DNA from 3 places in the Pseudalkalibacillus sp. JSM 102089 genome. Region 2 is predicted to be linked to each of the others. Evidence: predicted binding sites of a transcription regulator. Region 2 holds the regulator's gene; each other region holds the start of a gene.

Region 1 (5,437 bases), 420 kb from region 2:
TCACTGAAGCTTGCTAAGATTAATGTGGAAGTTACCCAAGTCGTAGAAAGCATGTTCTGGGGTGCGAAAATAACGGCAGAACCACAATATGAAAAAACATATAACCAAAAGAAAGCGGAAGCTCTTGATGAAGAAGTGTACGCAGCGTTGTTAAATTAGACGAGACTTTCTTATCATAATTTTTTGTGATTTAATATAGGAAATAAGCATTATGTGCTTTCGCAGTGACGTATGCATCAGGAAACGAGGTTGATTCCCATATGGAATGGGAAATGATTAAAGACTTTTTGAATGAAGAAACAATCAGAGAGTGGCTAGGTCAGTACCGTGCACTTGGTCCTTTGCCTGGAATTTTGCTACCAATGCTTGAGGCTGTGATTCCCATCTTACCCCTTTTTCTTTTTGTAGCAGGAAACGCAGCTGCTTATGGATTCTGGTATGGCTCTTTGCTTTCATGGCTTGGTGCATCTCTTGGCGCTTTGATCGTTTTTATAGTGGTCAGAAAGCTTGCTAGACAGCGCTTCATGCGAGTGATTACAAAACATGCTAAAATCGAAAAAACACTTCGCTGGATCGAGCGGCATGGATTTGGGATGGTATTTCTTCTACTTTGTTTTCCATTTACGCCATCAGCTTTAATCAATGTCGTTGCAGGTCTTTCAAATATGAGCATTAGGAGCTTTGTACTCGCCGTTTTACTAGGGAAAATGGTGATGATATCGATCGTGTCTTTTATTGGACATGATGTCTTTGCCCTGATTCATCGTCCTTTGGAGATGGTGCTGATTCTCGCTGCCATAGTTGTATTATGGGGAGCGGGAAAACTAATTGAAATCAAATTGAATCAACGCCCTAGAAAACATCGTACTGAAGATCATGTGAGATGAAGGAAAAGCCATGCCCGAAAGGGGATGGCTTTTGCGCGTTATTGTTTATTTGGTTTTAAGTTTTTAGTGCCTGTGTAGGGTGAACGGCCACTTCCGCATTTCGTGTCTAGCTGCAGTGGCCAGGGCCTCGATCGCTTCACCCTATAAAATGAACACAAAGACGGTGTTCTTTTTACAGGGCTCCAGCGCTTGTCGCCCCTTAACGGCCACATCCGCATTTCGTGTCTAGCTACAGTGGGCAAATCCTCCGGTCGTTTCACCCAATCGATTGAGACAAAAAGCGTCTCATTCTCATGGGTTCCAACGCCCTGCGGATTTAACCGCCCACATCCGCATTTCGTGTCTAGCTACAGTGGGCAGACACTTAGTCACTTCACCCTATAACTTGAACACAAAGACCGTGTTCAATTTATAGGGTTCCAGTGCCTGCCGTGTCTAACCGCCCACTTCCGCATTTCGTTTTAAAATATCCTTTTCTTATCTTTTTCTTCTTTAAGTATTTCAACGGCTTCTCTGAAGCGTTGGGAGTGGATGATTTCTCGTTCTCTTAGGAAGGCGAGGGAGTCGTTTAGGTCAGGGTCGTCTGAGAGGTCGATGATCCATTGGTAGGTGGCTCTTGCTTTTTCTTCTGCGGCGATGTCTTCGTATAGATCGGCGATTGGGTCTCCTTTGGCAGCGATGTAGCTTGCTGTCCATGGGACGCCAGCGGCATTGGAGTAGTATAGGGCACTGTCATGATTAGCATAGTGGGCGCCGAGTCCAGCTTCTTTCATTTGATCTGCGGTTGCGTCTTTTGTGAGTTTGTAGATCATTGTAGCGATCATTTCGAGATGTGCAAATTCTTCTGTTCCGATATCGGTTAATAAACCGACAACCTTATCGGGTATAGTATACCGTTGATTCAAATAACGGAGGGCTGCTGCTAGTTCACCATCAGCACCGCCATATTGCTCAATCAAAAATTTGGCAAGCATCGGGTTACATGTACTGACTTTGACGGGATATTGTAATTTCTTTTCATATAGCCACATTGATTTTCACCCTTTCCAGACTAGACTTGCCATGGCCACGGTGCGTCGCCCCAATTCCATGGGTAGTTTGAATAGCTGTTGCCGTATTGTTGAAGGGGACCATATTCCTTTTCATAGCGTTTCTTAAGGTGCCTACTTCTTTTGGCATATTCATTGAATTGTTGAATGGCTTCGTAGTCATCCGGGTGTGTATCAAGGTAAAGAGTCAGTTCAACGAGAACGAAATCAGTGGCCTGCAGTTCCTCTAACAGCTCATAATAGGCTTTCGGTAGCTGTCTAGACATGTTTTACTCCCCCCGCTTTGAAGGATAAGGATAGGGATCATAGAAAGCTTTCCAGAGAGTACCTCGAGTGAGAGCTTCACGTGCAGAATATTGCTCTAGTCCTGGAGGCTGAAATCCCATATAAAGATTAGGAGGAGTGGAATAAGATTTCACTCGAATAGGGGGACAGGGATCAAATGGACTAACGTAAGGCTCGTAATACTTTTTGTGGGTATACATCGTTGACCTCCTTCTATACAAATCTCTACTCTTTAGTTGTATGAAATTATGGAAAAAACATGATCTCTAAATATAAGGAGCACCCCCTAAAGTGGGAGTGCTCCTCATCCTTTTACATTTTATTAACGGTATTGTTCCACGTAGCAAGCATATTCTTTAGGTCATGAAGATCTGATTTAAATGGATAGTTCGATGCAACACTTCTTTTTTGGCCTTCGTCGAGCTTTTCGTAGCTATGCACAAATTCGGTCATGTCTCTTGTGAGTCTATTTAGCTCCCATTTAAATGTTTCGAATTCTTTTTCCATTGTCAAAACTCCTTTGTAAATAAGTTCTTATATTTGATATACCCTGACGGATCATTCTAAAAACCATCGAGTATGATAATTTACAAATAATGTCGCATTGGATGCGAACGTATTTTCTTGTCTTGCTATCCAATTGAAGAAAAACATGAGATAATAGACTAAGAATTTACGGTGTAGGAGGTAGAATACATGGCGGTACAGTTTGTTATTGGTCGGTCTGGAAGTGGAAAAACAGAGCATTGCTTATCTGAAATGCAGCACGAATTGATCGATCGCCCGCTTGGTGAAGATATGATCTATCTTGTACCAGAGCAAATGACTTTTCAATCAGAATATGAACTAGTACATAATAGAGGATTAAAAGGAATGATTCGTGCTCAGGTTTTTAGTTTTACAAGACTGGCATGGAAAGTTCTTCAAGAAACGGGAGGGATGGCCCGCCCCCATTTAACGAGCGTAGGAACAAGTATGATGTTACGTCATATCATCGAAGAGAATAAACAGAAGCTAAGAATTTATCAGCGTTCTTCTGAAAAAACAGGGTATGTGGAACATTTGAATGACATGGTCACCGAGTTTAAGCGGTATTGTCTTGAACCGGAAGATATAAAACGTTTTGCGGATGATCTTTATGATGAAGATGAGCGAAGCTTACTTCGGGATAAGCTCTACGATCTTCATCTTGTTTATGATGCTTTTCAGAAGGAAATGCTAGGATTTTATCTTGATTCGGAAGACTATTTGGCATTGCTTGCTGAGAAAATCGAAGCGTCAAGCTACCTAGAGAATGCCTCTATCTGGATTGATGGTTTTCATAGTTTTACACCTCAAGAGCTTCTTGTGCTTCAGGCTTTAATAAAAAAAGGCACAAACCTTACATTTACTATCACAATGGATCCCGAGATGAATCCTTCAAGCATTCATGAACTGGATCTCTTTCATGAGCCAGCGAAAACATATCAAACACTTCAAGGACTAGCGCATGAAGAGGGGGCTGCTATTAAGGAGCCGCTAATTTTAGCTGATCAAAAGCGCTATAACAATAGTGAACTTGCGCATTTAGAAGCCAACTATGGTGAACGACCACCAGTTCTTTATAATGGAAGTCTTCAGCATATTCAAGTGCATCATGCGGTGAATATCCGTTCCGAAGTTGAAGCGGCAGCACGTGAAACGCTTAGATTAGTACGCGATGAAGGCTATCGATATAGAGATATTTCAGTCATGGTACGCAACATGGCTTCTTATTATGAACTTGTCGAAACGATCTATGCAGATCACGGTATTCCTATTTTTTCTGACCAAAAAAGAACGATGCTGCATCACCCGCTAATTGAATTAATAAGGTCCAGTCTAGATATTATTCAATATAACTGGCGCTATGAATCTGTATTTCGCTGTGTGAAAACAGAATTGCTTTTTCCAGACGATACAGAAGAAAGTGTCGAAACCATTCGCGAGCGCATGGATGAACTCGAAAATTATGTGATTGCTAAAGGCATTAAGGGCTATCGCTGGAAAACGGACGAGCGCTTTAAAGCGAATATCTACAGACAGCTTGAAGATGATGAAACGGTTACCTCAGATGACCTCGAAAAAATGGAAGATCGACTAAACGAAACGAAAGAATGGATTGTTACACCGCTCGAGAAGTTTGAAAGAAAAATGACGAAAGCAAAAACCGTTCGCGAGATGTGTGAAATTCTTTATTATCTTCTAGAGAATAGTCATGCTGCAGAAAAAATAGATCGGTTGAAGGTACAAGCAGAAGAAGCAGGTCAGCTTTCGAAAGCACGGGAGCATGATCAAGTTTGGGATGCTGTTATTGCACTGCTTGATGAAACGGTTGAATTGATTGGTGATCAAAAACTTTCAATAGAGCAATTTACGAAGCTTCTTGAAGCTGGGATGGAAAACATGAAGTTTGCCCTTGTACCTGCTTCACTAGATCAAGTTGTGATCGGTAGCATTGATCGAACGAGATTTACTGATGTGAAGTGTGGTTTTTTGCTAGGTGTCAATGAAGGAGTTTTACCATCAAGAATACAGGAAGATGGGCTTTTGAATGAACAGGATCGAGAAAAGCTAGAAGAACAGGGGATCCAGCTAGCACCCGGATTAAAGCGACGTCTTTTAGACGAAGAGTTTCTAATTTATCATTCTTTGTCAACGCCATCTGATGCCCTGTGGGTAAGTTGTCCTCTTGCGGATGAAGAAGGAAAGGGATTGCAACCATCTATTGTGATGAATCGATTGAAAGAGATGTTTCCTGAGCTTATCATTGGTTTGAAATTTGCTGAACCAGGTGAAGAATCGAAAGAAGAGCTATCGTTTATAACGAACCCGGCGAAGACGATTGGTAGATTAACAGGTCAGCTTCGTCAATGGCATCGCGGGTATCCGATTGATCCGATTTGGTGGGATGCCTATAATTGGTTCGTCACGGCGTCATCACAAGAGAATCGAGTACGATTGATTGAAAGTCTTTTTTATCGGAACAAAGCAGATCGTCTGACTGAAGATACGAGTAGAAAACTGTATGGTTCAAAGATTCAAACAAGTGTTTCTAGAATGGAAAGATATAAATCCTGTGCCTTTTCGCAATTTGCTTCTCATGGTTTACGGTTGAAAGAACGGTCAACATTTAAGCTAGAAGCACCAGATATCGGTCAGTTATTTCACGCGGCGCTTAACATGATGGCTGAAACA
Region 2 (5,437 bases):
CCGCTAGCATATATATTTATCTTCTCGCTTCTAACAAATAAAGATGCATCGCTTTTAGATTGTTTAATACACAATCGATGCCCTTCATTTTTAAATTCATACGTGCGAAAGCCACCCAATTCATTGACTAAACAGGTATTTAGTTCTTCTTCTTCCACAGGCTCTGTAATAAAGGCTACCTGTTTTTCTAGAAGCTCTTTCTGATCAGCCTGAATAGCCCGCTTCCTTTCGAGGAAAAGTTGATACAACAGATGCTCCTTACCAGCATATTGTTCTGCAATGTGCTGCTTAACGAAATACATTTCGTAATGCCTCATATAACTCCCCCCTACCCAAGAATCGACTCATATAAAAGAAAGTATAAATGAGTTCTCATAAAATGATTGTCTATACATGGAGGCTAGGCTTCACTAGTTTTGTCGAAATTAAAAAGACCTGTACTATAACATATATGTTATAGTACAGGTCTTTAGAATGCTATGCCATACTCGGCAGGTCACAAAGAACACCGCCGGATCTCTCATCATAATCAAGCTTCATTCGATCAACAAACCATTGATCGTCCGGTCGAACGAAGTACGTAACTCCTCCAATTTCTTGCTTATAATCATCATATGAAGGCTTATCAGACATGACCCCAAGAGAAAAACCTCCGCTGTCTCCACTCCCTGCGTAGCGTACGAATAACCTTAAGCAATCACCGTTACCAAGTTCCATCTCATTTTTGTAAAACTCAGCTGCAGAATCAGTTACAACAAACATCATATCCGCCCTCTCCGTTTTGTATTAGTACATCTTGTTATAGTACAGTATAACGAATATTCGAAAAATTGCAACCATAAAAATAGCCTAATTTTGCTTTTCGCAAAATTAGGCTATTTTCTACTGAAGAAAGCGACGGTTTTTCTTACTTTCCTTAAGCTTTTCAGGTGTTACATCTGTACCTTCTTCATCTACAACTTTTATAGAATGAAGTTGGTTTTTGAAAGAAGAACGGAAATTTGCTAAATATTCCTTACGTAGCTTTTTCTGTTCTTTTTTCTCATCTTCTGTTAATGATGATTCTTTCGCTTTACGAGATAGCTCGTTAATTCTTTGGAGTTTATCTTCAAAAGGCATGTAAAATAGCTCCTTTACTGAAACTTGTATCTCACATGCTAACGCATGTTTTGAACATAGACAAGTTTAGTGCTTCTCGTTCTGCTCGTCAACATATTCCTGATAACGTCTATGTACCGTTGCTTTCGAAGCGTGATGTCCAAATCCTTTTAGCGTTGCAGCTATTTCATTAAACGTAAGACCACGGTTTCGTAGATTAACAATTTCTTCGATTGGAACTTCCACCCGCTCACGCCCACCTTGATTTTGCTGGCTGAGGTTTCGCTGCGGTCGATAGCCTTCTTTAACCGCCTTGTCCATTCCACGTTTAATTTTCAGATTATGAAGCTTGCGCTGAAATTCTTCAACGATACTAACGATTTCAAGAACCATCGAATCAGATTCCGACAATTGAAGTTCTCCGTTTTGATTCACTGTATAAATCGTCCCTCCATATTTATGGACGGCATGTAGAAGAGCGATCTTTGCATTCCCTCTCCCAAGTCTCGTTTCATCTTGAATGAGCAATGCCTCAACATGCCCCTCTTTCAATAAGTCAAGCACCTCGAGTATGCCATCGCGATCAATGTCATACCCGCTGTGCTTTTCTTCAATCAAGCGCTGTATAATGAAACCTGACTGTGATGCAAATCGTTGTAGTTCTTCTTTTTGCCTGGCAAGAGAAGACTCCTGTGCTTCTTTCTTTGTGCTTACCCGACAATAAATAACGGCGTTCATACTTTATTCTTTACCCCCAAGTGCGGTAGCGTTCGCTTCAACAGGGATGATGAGAGTATCTCCTGCTGTAATTCGGTTTGCATCAATGCTATTCACTTCTTCAACCCAGCTGACGAACTTCCGATCAGACAACTCATGTGCAGTACGGAATTCTTCCGCAATTTCTAAAACAGTATCTCCCTGCTCCAATTGTACCGTTGTGTAACGATCATACTCCTCAGCTGCAGCTGTTCGCAAAGATAAAAACACAATAATTAACACAGCTACAAAAGATATAATGACAAGAAAATCAACTCCAGACAAGCCCCCAGCTTGCTTTCTCATCCCAATCACCCCATATGCGAATATTTGTTCTGTTTTTAGTATATCAGAACCTCTGTTCGTGTCAACTAATTTCTTCGAACTTATGTTTGTATGCGAACAAAAATTCTGGTATACTACTAACAAATAGATAGATTGGAACGAGGTGCCAGATATTATGAAACTATCAAAGCGTCAGCAGGACATTCTGGACTTTATTAAAGTCGAAGTTAAGCAAAAGGGTTATCCACCCTCTGTAAGAGAAATTGGCGAAGCTGTTGGACTCGCTTCAAGCTCCACTGTCCATGGCCACCTGGCAAGACTCGAGAAAAAAGGGTATATCAGACGAGACCCAACAAAACCAAGAGCTATCGAAGTGCTTGGTCTTGATGAAACAATCGATATTCCTCGTCAACACACTGTAAACGTTCCCGTCATTGGTAAAGTAACTGCTGGTCAACCGATCACTGCCATTGAAAATGTAGAAGAATACTTCCCGCTTCCAGAGCAGTTTGCACAGGATGAAGAGCATACTTTTATTCTTGTGATTGAAGGGGATAGTATGATCGAAGCTGGTATTTATAACGGTGATATGGTCATTGTGAAGCAACAACCAACTGCAAATAACGGTGATATTGTTGTCGCGATGACAGATGAAGCTGAAGCAACTGTTAAACGATTCTTTAAAGAAAGCAACTACTTCCGACTTCAACCGGAAAACTCATCGATGGAACCGATCATTCTTGATTCCGTTTCTATTCTTGGTAAAGTAATTGGGGTCTTTCGCTCCATTCACTAGAAGCGCTGCGTGCGCTTCTTTTTTTATGTTATATAAGCTTTCTGGGCTATAATATAACAATACGAGCTTCTTCTCTTCTTTTATTTATTAATCCCTCCGTCTGTGTAAATGATCGCAGTTTGAAGAGCATAGGGGTGTAGCTTTACATTACAACCAACCTCACCGACCTACTTTTAACTCTTACAGGCTATACAAAACCGCCCTTCATTTAAATGAAGAGCGGTTTTGTATACTTCTAACATTATTCTTAAACGGTTACTTTTCAGCAGCCTCTGAAGCCGCTATAACTAATTCAACTGTTTGATCTACTGTCGCCTGACGGAACTTTTGGAACTCATCAGTGATATAAACGGAAGGATCTTCAGGATAGTACTCCTGAGCGGCTACGTGAAGGTGTCCACCCGGAATATCATAAGCTCCTATCCCAATTCGCACACGATTGGATCGGTACTGACTTTCATTCGATAAGTAGCTTCCGCCTCCTCCTTTACGAGCTTTTGATCCTTCAGTCGGACCCCCTTCATGGCATTCATACGGTTTATCACGATATTCTGGTGCGAGCCATTCGCATACTTCATCGCCTCTTTCCACCGGCCATGGTCCAGTATTGGCTGCAATCATTTCCTTGTAAGGAAGCGTTGTTTCAATAAATTCCGGCAGTTTTTCAGGCATCGGCCAATTGCTCACTGTCGGAATAACTTCTGAGCGATCTTCAAGAGTGTTTCCAACCCCTGTGCGCCATCTCCCGGCAAACCCTTCGATGGTCATAGCTTTTGGACCCCCTTGACTGATTGTCATCATGAGATCCACCTGCTCTTTACTATTAACCAGGTAAGGTCCAAATGTATCTTCAACGATTCCTTCATCAAAATCATCCCATCGTACCGGAAAATTCGCTGCTTGAATAAAAGCTGGACCTTCTTCCGTCAAAACGACTTTCCCATCCATTTGAAGCGCTGCAGCGCCAGAAGGGTTTGATCTCCTAAATTCCTGTTCTAAACGGTATGGATCAAATCCACTTACTAAAACGCGCTTAACTTTCTTCCCTTTTGGAAAATCAATAGAAGTAATTCCCCTTGACGTGTACTCTAGTTTCTTCATCAGTTCTTCTTGCTTTTTCTCCGTTACTGTATATGATGGTTCCCATTGCCTGAGGGCAGCAGTCATATGTAATCGAGTCCAATATAGCGGGCGATCATCATAACGATCTAGTTCCCCTAAATCATTTCGTTCGCCCTGAGCTCGAGCCACAGCCGTATCCCACAGCTTCTCACCATGCTTTTCGATCACTTTCTCTGCTTTTTTTACACTTTTCGCTTTGCACAAATCTTCCTTAAATTCATCTGCAAAAACTGTAAACTTCGCCTTATCCATAATTTGCTGTGGGATAGGGGCACCGTCTTCCATTCGCTGCTCCTCTGGTGTTAGCGCCGCATCAGTGTTAAAGCAATCACCTTTGGCACTTCCAGTTAACGGTGAGAAACCGAAAGTTAACATCCCTACAAGAAAAAGCGCAATCCCATATTTCCATTCCCTAGATTTCATATTTCTGTTTTCCTCCCCTTCTAGTTGAACTATCTTCTATTGTAGAGATGGGAGGTTGCATTTTTCAAACTATTACAAGTATTCTGATCAAAAATGAATCATTCGAAGTGGATCATGTATGGATAACATACTTATATTATAGAAAACCGTGACGTTTTCTCTGCATCTTTCGACATATAGATAAGCTTAGCTATCATTTAATGAACTTCATTTAGTTTAAATGTAATCTCATATAGCGGCGATCAATCGGTTGATCCGAATAAAAGCCTGTCCCGCCTATTTATTCACTTGCGCCAGAAAGTTGAACAGTCTGCCTTATCATGAATATTGAATTCGATCATTTTTTTAAGTAATGAAAAATCAACTGAACTACCCCACGGAATACGCATTAGTTGTTTAGTGTGGTCATAGCCAGCAAGTTTCATTTCTTCAGAAAAATGAACAATTCCATTCTTTTCAGGGGCAACAGCCAAATGATGTTTTGCTACGCTAAAGGCAATAATAAATGTTCCGTGATCTGTAAACATTGGCTGATTCCAGGCAATTTTCGGCACCAGGTTTGGAAATTCATTTTGTACCCAGGTCAAAACTTGTTCCGTTCGCTCTCGGTGCTGCAGGTTCTCTATCTTTGCTAAATATTCTTCAAATACATCCATTTTTAGTCCTCCTATAAAACAAGCAAATGTAGTGATGTACCATATCTTACTGAGATAGTACCATTACAACTCGCTATTCATCACTACTATATCACCTATCATTTGTAGTTTACCCTCTTCAAAAATAATTCCATCGCCGTCATTCGCTGCATAAACAGTTGTTCCTGTTCTCTTAACATACTCCCAAACTTTACTCTTATAATCTGAACTCCAGCGATTGTAGTGAGGTAAAAACTCGAAACCGACAAGACCCAAAGTTTGGTACAACGCCTCGCTAGTTGTTTCTGTAAACATCTGAAAT
Region 3 (5,437 bases), on a different contig from region 2:
TATTCTGATCTCATTTGAACCGCTAATCTCCTTGATTGGCGGTTCAAATTCTAGTTGAAGGTGAAAAGTTAATCGCTTGTTCCATCTTATTTGTAAATCTCCTTCTTTTTGAGGGAATGTCTTTACTTACGTCGGAGGGATAGAAATGAATCCAATCTTAATGGAAATTGAAACAGTACTTGAAACAGAACGATTAATGTTAAGAATGCCTGAATACGGGGATGGTAAAATAGTTAATCAAGCCATTCAATCTTCTATAAGTGAACTGAGGCCCTGGCTTGGCTTTGCTAGAGAAACGCCGACTCCGGAGGATACAGAGATTAATACACGAGAGGCACATATTAAATTCCTAAAGCGTGAAAGTTTAAGATTCCTGGTGTTTTTGAAAGAGACAAATGAATTTGTTGGATCCACTGGGTTTCATAACATTGAATGGGATGTTCCAAAGCTTGAAATTGGGTATTGGGTGGCTACGAAGCAAAGTGGTCATGGCTATATGACTGAGGCCGTTCAGAAACTTACTGAATATGCACATCAGGACTTGAAGTGCAGAAGGGTCGAGATTAGATGCGATCGAGAAAATGAGCGAAGTCGTGCAATTCCAGAACGATTGGACTATGATTTCGAAGGAACTCTCAAAAACGAAGATATGTCGATCGACGGAACACAGATAACAGATACTTGTATCTACGCTAGTATTATTTAATGGCTTCGTGAAGGCTCAAATAAAAGATGACTCATGCTTTCTTCAAGCATGAGTCATCTTTTATTTGTAGATAATTTCTCCAAAGCACCTAGCGCATAACGCTTCCACCTGAAATTTTGAGCGATTCGCCAATAATGTTTTCTGACGCATTTGAAAGAAGGTAAATGATGCTATTGGCGACTTCTTCAGGCTGCGTAATTCTTCCAGATGGCATTGCTGCTTCTACAGCTTTTAATTCTTCCTCAAAGCTTTTATTCTCTCTCGCCCCTTTTGAAGCAATACTGTTTCGCCCCATTTCTGTATCAACGAAGCCGGGACATACTGCGTTAACTCTAATTCCATCACGGATAGCCTCGTGAGCAAACGACTGCGTGAACCCAGTTATAGCAAACTTTGAAGCGCTATAGGCCGTGTTACCAAAAGTTCCTCTAAGACCTGAGAGAGAAGAGAGGTTTACAATCGCCCCTTTCTTCTTATCCGCACGCATTCGCTTATACACAAGTTGAGTCAGTAAAACAGTCGAGGTATAATTTAGCTCCATTACTTTGCGAAGATCTTCTTCTTGTAATTGATCAAGCGTATTGCCGCCGCCAATTCCTGCTGAGTTAACTAACCCCGTTATGCTTCCGTTATATTTAATCGCACTTTCGATAAGGGTATAACGATCTTTCTCATTGTTTAAATCAGCGGGAAGAACAGCAACCTTTGCTTCCGCGACTAACTCTTCGCACTCCTGTTTCAGCTGAGTTAATTTATCCTTATTTCTTCCAGTTATCGTAATCGTAGCACCGGCTTGTACGGCGGCTTTTGCTGTTTCATATCCAATACCACCCGTGGCTCCGGTAATAAGAATGTGCTCGTATTTTAATGTATTTTCCTTATAAATGCTCATTCTATTCCCTCCTTTAATCTTCTAAGGAACTTTCCCGAATAAGAAGCATTAAAACCTCAGATTAGCCGTTTTCAAGGGAAGAAATATTACAAGGGAAGAGTATAATGAAGCAACTACAATTGAATAAAATTAAGATGTGATAGAGGAATAAACAAAATCGTGAATGATCACATGAAATAAAATGTTCAGTTTTTTTACGTGTGACTAGACATTGATGTCCCGGTATTACTCCTTCTTCATCGGTAAGTGCTTTTATGATTGGAAGAAAGTACTTATTGTGAAGAGAACGTATATTCGGTTAAAATACGGGTATATATAAAGGGAACAAACGTTCTTTCATTTAGGAGAAGGGGGATACAAATGGATTATTCTAAATTTCCAAAGAAAACAATCCTATGTATTGATATGAAAAGTTTTTATGCAAGTTGTTCAGCAGTAGAGATGGGGCTTGATCCACTTACGTGCTATCTCGCGGTTGTTGGTGATACCGAGCGACTGGGAAGTGTTGTGCTGGCGGCGTCTCCGGCATTAAAAAAGGAATTTGGAATACGAACAGGGAGCAGACTATTTGAAATTCCAAATAACAAAAACATTCATATCGTTAATGCGAGAATGTCTTCATATTTAAAACAGTCAATGGAAATAACGAGGCTTTTTCATCGTTATGTACCATCAGAATGTATCCATACGTATAGCGTTGATGAATCGTTTTTGCAGGTTGATGGGACAGAACGACTTTGGGGGAACAAATTTGAAGTAGCTCACAAGATCAAAAATGAAATAAGAGAGACATTCGGATTACCATGCGCCATAGGGATCGGGCCAAATCTTTTAATGGCAAAGCTTTGTCTTGATCTGGAAGCGAAAGAAAAAGGGATTGCAGAATGGACTTATGAAGATATTCCTAAAAAACTCTGGCCGCTTTCCCCGCTAAGCCAAATGTGGGGTATTGGGTCGCGTGTGGAGCGAACGTTAAATCGCATGGGGATTATGAATGTAAAGCAGCTTGCGCATTATCCGCTACATCTACTAGAAGAAAAATTTGGTATTATGGGAAATCAGCTCTATCATCATGCGTGGGGCATCGATCTTTCTGAAATGGGTGCGCCGATTATGCAGGGACAGATTAGCTATGGGAAAAGCCAAATTTTGTTACGAGATTACCATGACGAAAAAGACATTCAACACGTCATTCTTGAGATGAGTGAAGAAGTTGCAAGACGTGCGAGAAAAGCCCGGAAGGCAGGGCGTACGATTAGCCTTGGGATTGGTTATAGCAAAGAAGAAGGCGGGGGTGGCTTTCACCGTTCAAGGAGTATCCACAGCCCGACTGCTATTACGCTCGAAATATACAATGTATGTCTTCAGTTATTTGAGGAGTTTTTTGAAAGAAAAACGGTTCGTAAGATTTCCATTACCCTTTCAAATATTTGCAATGATGAAGAAGTGCAGTTGGACTTATTTAATGCGTCACGCCCAAAGCAGCGGGATCTCGGATATGTGATGGATTCGATCCGGGAGAAATATGGCTCAGATGCGCTGCTTCGTGCCGTTTCATACACAAAGGCCGGTACGGCACTGCATAGAAGTAAACTTGTGGGTGGTCATAAAGCATAGAAGGGGGAAGAAGCGTGATACGTGATCGCGGAAATATAAAATGGACGTCAATGATGTTACCTGAGCATGTGAAAGAGCTAAGAGATTGGAAAACCGAAGAAAAAAGAAGTGGAAAGCCGGTACTTGATGAACAAAAAATGGCGGAAATGAATGAAACGATATGTGAAGCAATGGCCGTTCACAACTCGCTTTGTTTTCAATATTTTAGCGGAGGTGAAACGAAAACTCTCTTTGGATATGTGCACTATGTAGATCCACTTACGAAAGAACTGCGTATTATTGACCATAATGAAAAAAGGACAACGATAAAGCTGCTGGACCTTGTGCACGTAGAGTTAGAATGAAAAAATGGAATATCCTCTCGGTTGTAAAAAAGTTTTTCATTTCAGGATTGGGGTAAAATAAGTATAAAGTCAAACCTGAATAAGTGAGACCATCCTTTCTGGTTAGAAACGAAGAGTAAATCAGATCAGGTGAATTTAAAATCCGGAGTGAGATGAAAGATGCTATTAGCTCAAAATCTTAAACAAAATACGGAAAAGATCAAAGGAATTGATATTCACTATGAATACTATAGAAATGACACAGCCGTCGATCGGCCAGTATTAACGCTTCTTCACGGTTTTCTATCGTCGAGCTTCAGCTTCAGAAGATTGATACCATTATTAACAAAGGCATATACTGTTGTTGCCATTGATCTTCCCCCGTTCGGAAAAAGTGAAAAGTCTAATCGTTTTGTCCACTCTTATCATAATTATGCGGAAGTGGTGGTTGAACTTTTAGAAAGGCTTTCAATTGATCATACTGTTATGATCGGCCATTCTATGGGTGGGCAAGTAGCAATGAGAGCCTCGGCTATGAAAGATGATCTCGTTAGTAAGAATATTTTACTGTGCAGTTCAGGATATCTTGAAAAGGCTAAACAGAGTCTAGTGTATACATCGTATTTACCTTTTTTCTCGGTATACTTGAAAAGGTGGCTTTATCGAAAAGGTGTCAGAGGAAATTTGCTTAATTGTGTTTATGATCCTTCCCTTATCGATGAAGAAATGATGGATGGATATATCCAACCTTTCTTCAATGAGGGTATCTTTCGGTCATTAGTTAGGATGATTCGAGATCGCGAAGGAGATTTGTCAGAAGCTGAACTAAATCAAATTCATACACCTAGCCTACTAATATGGGGAGAGAACGACAGAGTTGTGCCTTTGAAAATTGGGAAGCGTCTCAGTAACGATCTCCCAAATGCTAAACTGATCATCTATGAAAAAACTGGTCACCTTCTACCAGAAGAAAAACCGGCATCGATTATGAAGGATATTGAGTGGTTTTTGGGAAAATAAAGATTGATCTAATGCAAAAATTGGTAGTCATACAAAGCTTGAACCAGACTAGTTAATCAGGTAAACTCCTTTAAGGATGAGGAGTTTATTTTGATGCAGTTAATCAAAGTTGACTCATCAGAATAATGCGTGATAAAGTAAAGCTCGTTATGAAAAAGTAAAATGAAGCATGCGCTCATTGATAATTGTATATTTCTTATTAAGAGAAGTGGAGGGACCTGGCCCAAAGAAGCTTCAGCAACCTCTGATCATCAGAAAGGTGCTGCTTCCAGCAAGAGAAATCTTGAGAGATAAGTGCAAAAGCCTTCTTCTCTTGAAGTGGGCTTTTTTTATTGAGACAGAATAAAAGATGAAGGAGACATGAATAATGGAGAAAGAAATAAAGGGGAACGGCCTGGCTTTACTTCCTCTTGGAATATTTATTGTGCTTTTTATTGGTACAGCTATCATAACAAAGGACTTTTATAGTATGCCTGTTATTCTCGCTTCTCTAATTGCGGCGGGCGTAGCTCTTTCGATGAATCGAAAAGAAAGCTTTATGAAAAAAGTGGAAGTGTTTTGTCGTGGAGCAGGTAATACGAATATCATATTAATGATTTTAGTCTTTTTACTGGCTGGGGCGTTTGCCGGAACAGCTGAAAAAATTGGAGCAGTAGATTCGATTGTTAATTTAGGTATATCGATTCTACCAGCTAATCTTTTAATCGTAGGTTTATTTGTTATTGGCTGTTTTATTTCTATTTCGATGGGTACATCGATGGGAACAATTGTAGCGCTTGCTCCCATTGGAATTGGAATTGCAGAGCAAACCGGAGTTGCCCCGGCGCTGGCTTTATCAGCAGTCATAGGTGGGGCAATGTTTGGTGACAATCTTTCTAT

What was found. The regulator LexA, encoded in region 2, represses DNA repair genes until DNA is damaged. The targets are predictions, from matches to a motif close to CGAACATATGTTCG.
Region 1: a site for LexA is predicted at 2,833-2,846, ahead of addB (helicase-exonuclease AddAB subunit AddB). Genes of this name have one in related genera too.
Region 3: a site for LexA is predicted at 1,882-1,895, ahead of ABVF21_RS16840 (DNA polymerase thumb domain-containing protein). Genes of this name have one in related genera too.

Annotation. Positions count from the first base shown of each region.
Region 1 is NZ_JBEWYW010000001.1:863,452-868,888, reverse strand. It holds gene ABVF21_RS04305 (pyridoxamine 5'-phosphate oxidase family protein) at 1-159, shown strand, start outside; gene ABVF21_RS04300 (TVP38/TMEM64 family protein) at 261-887, shown strand; gene ABVF21_RS04295 (manganese catalase family protein) at 1,349-1,918, opposite strand; gene ABVF21_RS04290 (spore coat protein CotJB) at 1,939-2,202, opposite strand; gene ABVF21_RS04285 (spore coat associated protein CotJA) at 2,206-2,421, opposite strand; gene ABVF21_RS04280 (hypothetical protein) at 2,534-2,728, opposite strand; gene addB (helicase-exonuclease AddAB subunit AddB) at 2,918-5,437, shown strand, end outside.
Region 2 is NZ_JBEWYW010000001.1:447,819-453,255, forward strand. It holds gene sirA (sporulation inhibitor of replication protein SirA) at 1-317, opposite strand, end outside; gene ABVF21_RS02225 (HesB/YadR/YfhF family protein) at 478-765, opposite strand; gene ABVF21_RS02230 (DUF896 domain-containing protein) at 883-1,119, opposite strand; gene ABVF21_RS02235 (YneB family resolvase-like protein) at 1,186-1,836, opposite strand; gene yneA (cell division suppressor protein YneA) at 1,840-2,160, opposite strand; gene lexA (transcriptional repressor LexA) at 2,312-2,935, shown strand; gene ABVF21_RS02250 (hypothetical protein) at 3,191-4,480, opposite strand; gene ABVF21_RS02255 (iron chaperone) at 4,765-5,136, opposite strand; gene ABVF21_RS02260 (Type 1 glutamine amidotransferase-like domain-containing protein) at 5,200-5,437, opposite strand, start outside.
Region 3 is NZ_JBEWYW010000008.1:148,866-154,302, reverse strand. It holds gene ABVF21_RS16850 (GNAT family N-acetyltransferase) at 146-706, shown strand; gene ABVF21_RS16845 (SDR family NAD(P)-dependent oxidoreductase) at 795-1,598, opposite strand; gene ABVF21_RS16840 (DNA polymerase thumb domain-containing protein) at 1,959-3,215, shown strand; gene ABVF21_RS16835 (YolD-like family protein) at 3,230-3,559, shown strand; gene ABVF21_RS16830 (alpha/beta fold hydrolase) at 3,719-4,558, shown strand; SAM riboswitch class I at 4,752-4,855, shown strand; gene ABVF21_RS16825 (Na+/H+ antiporter NhaC family protein) at 4,926-5,437, shown strand, end outside.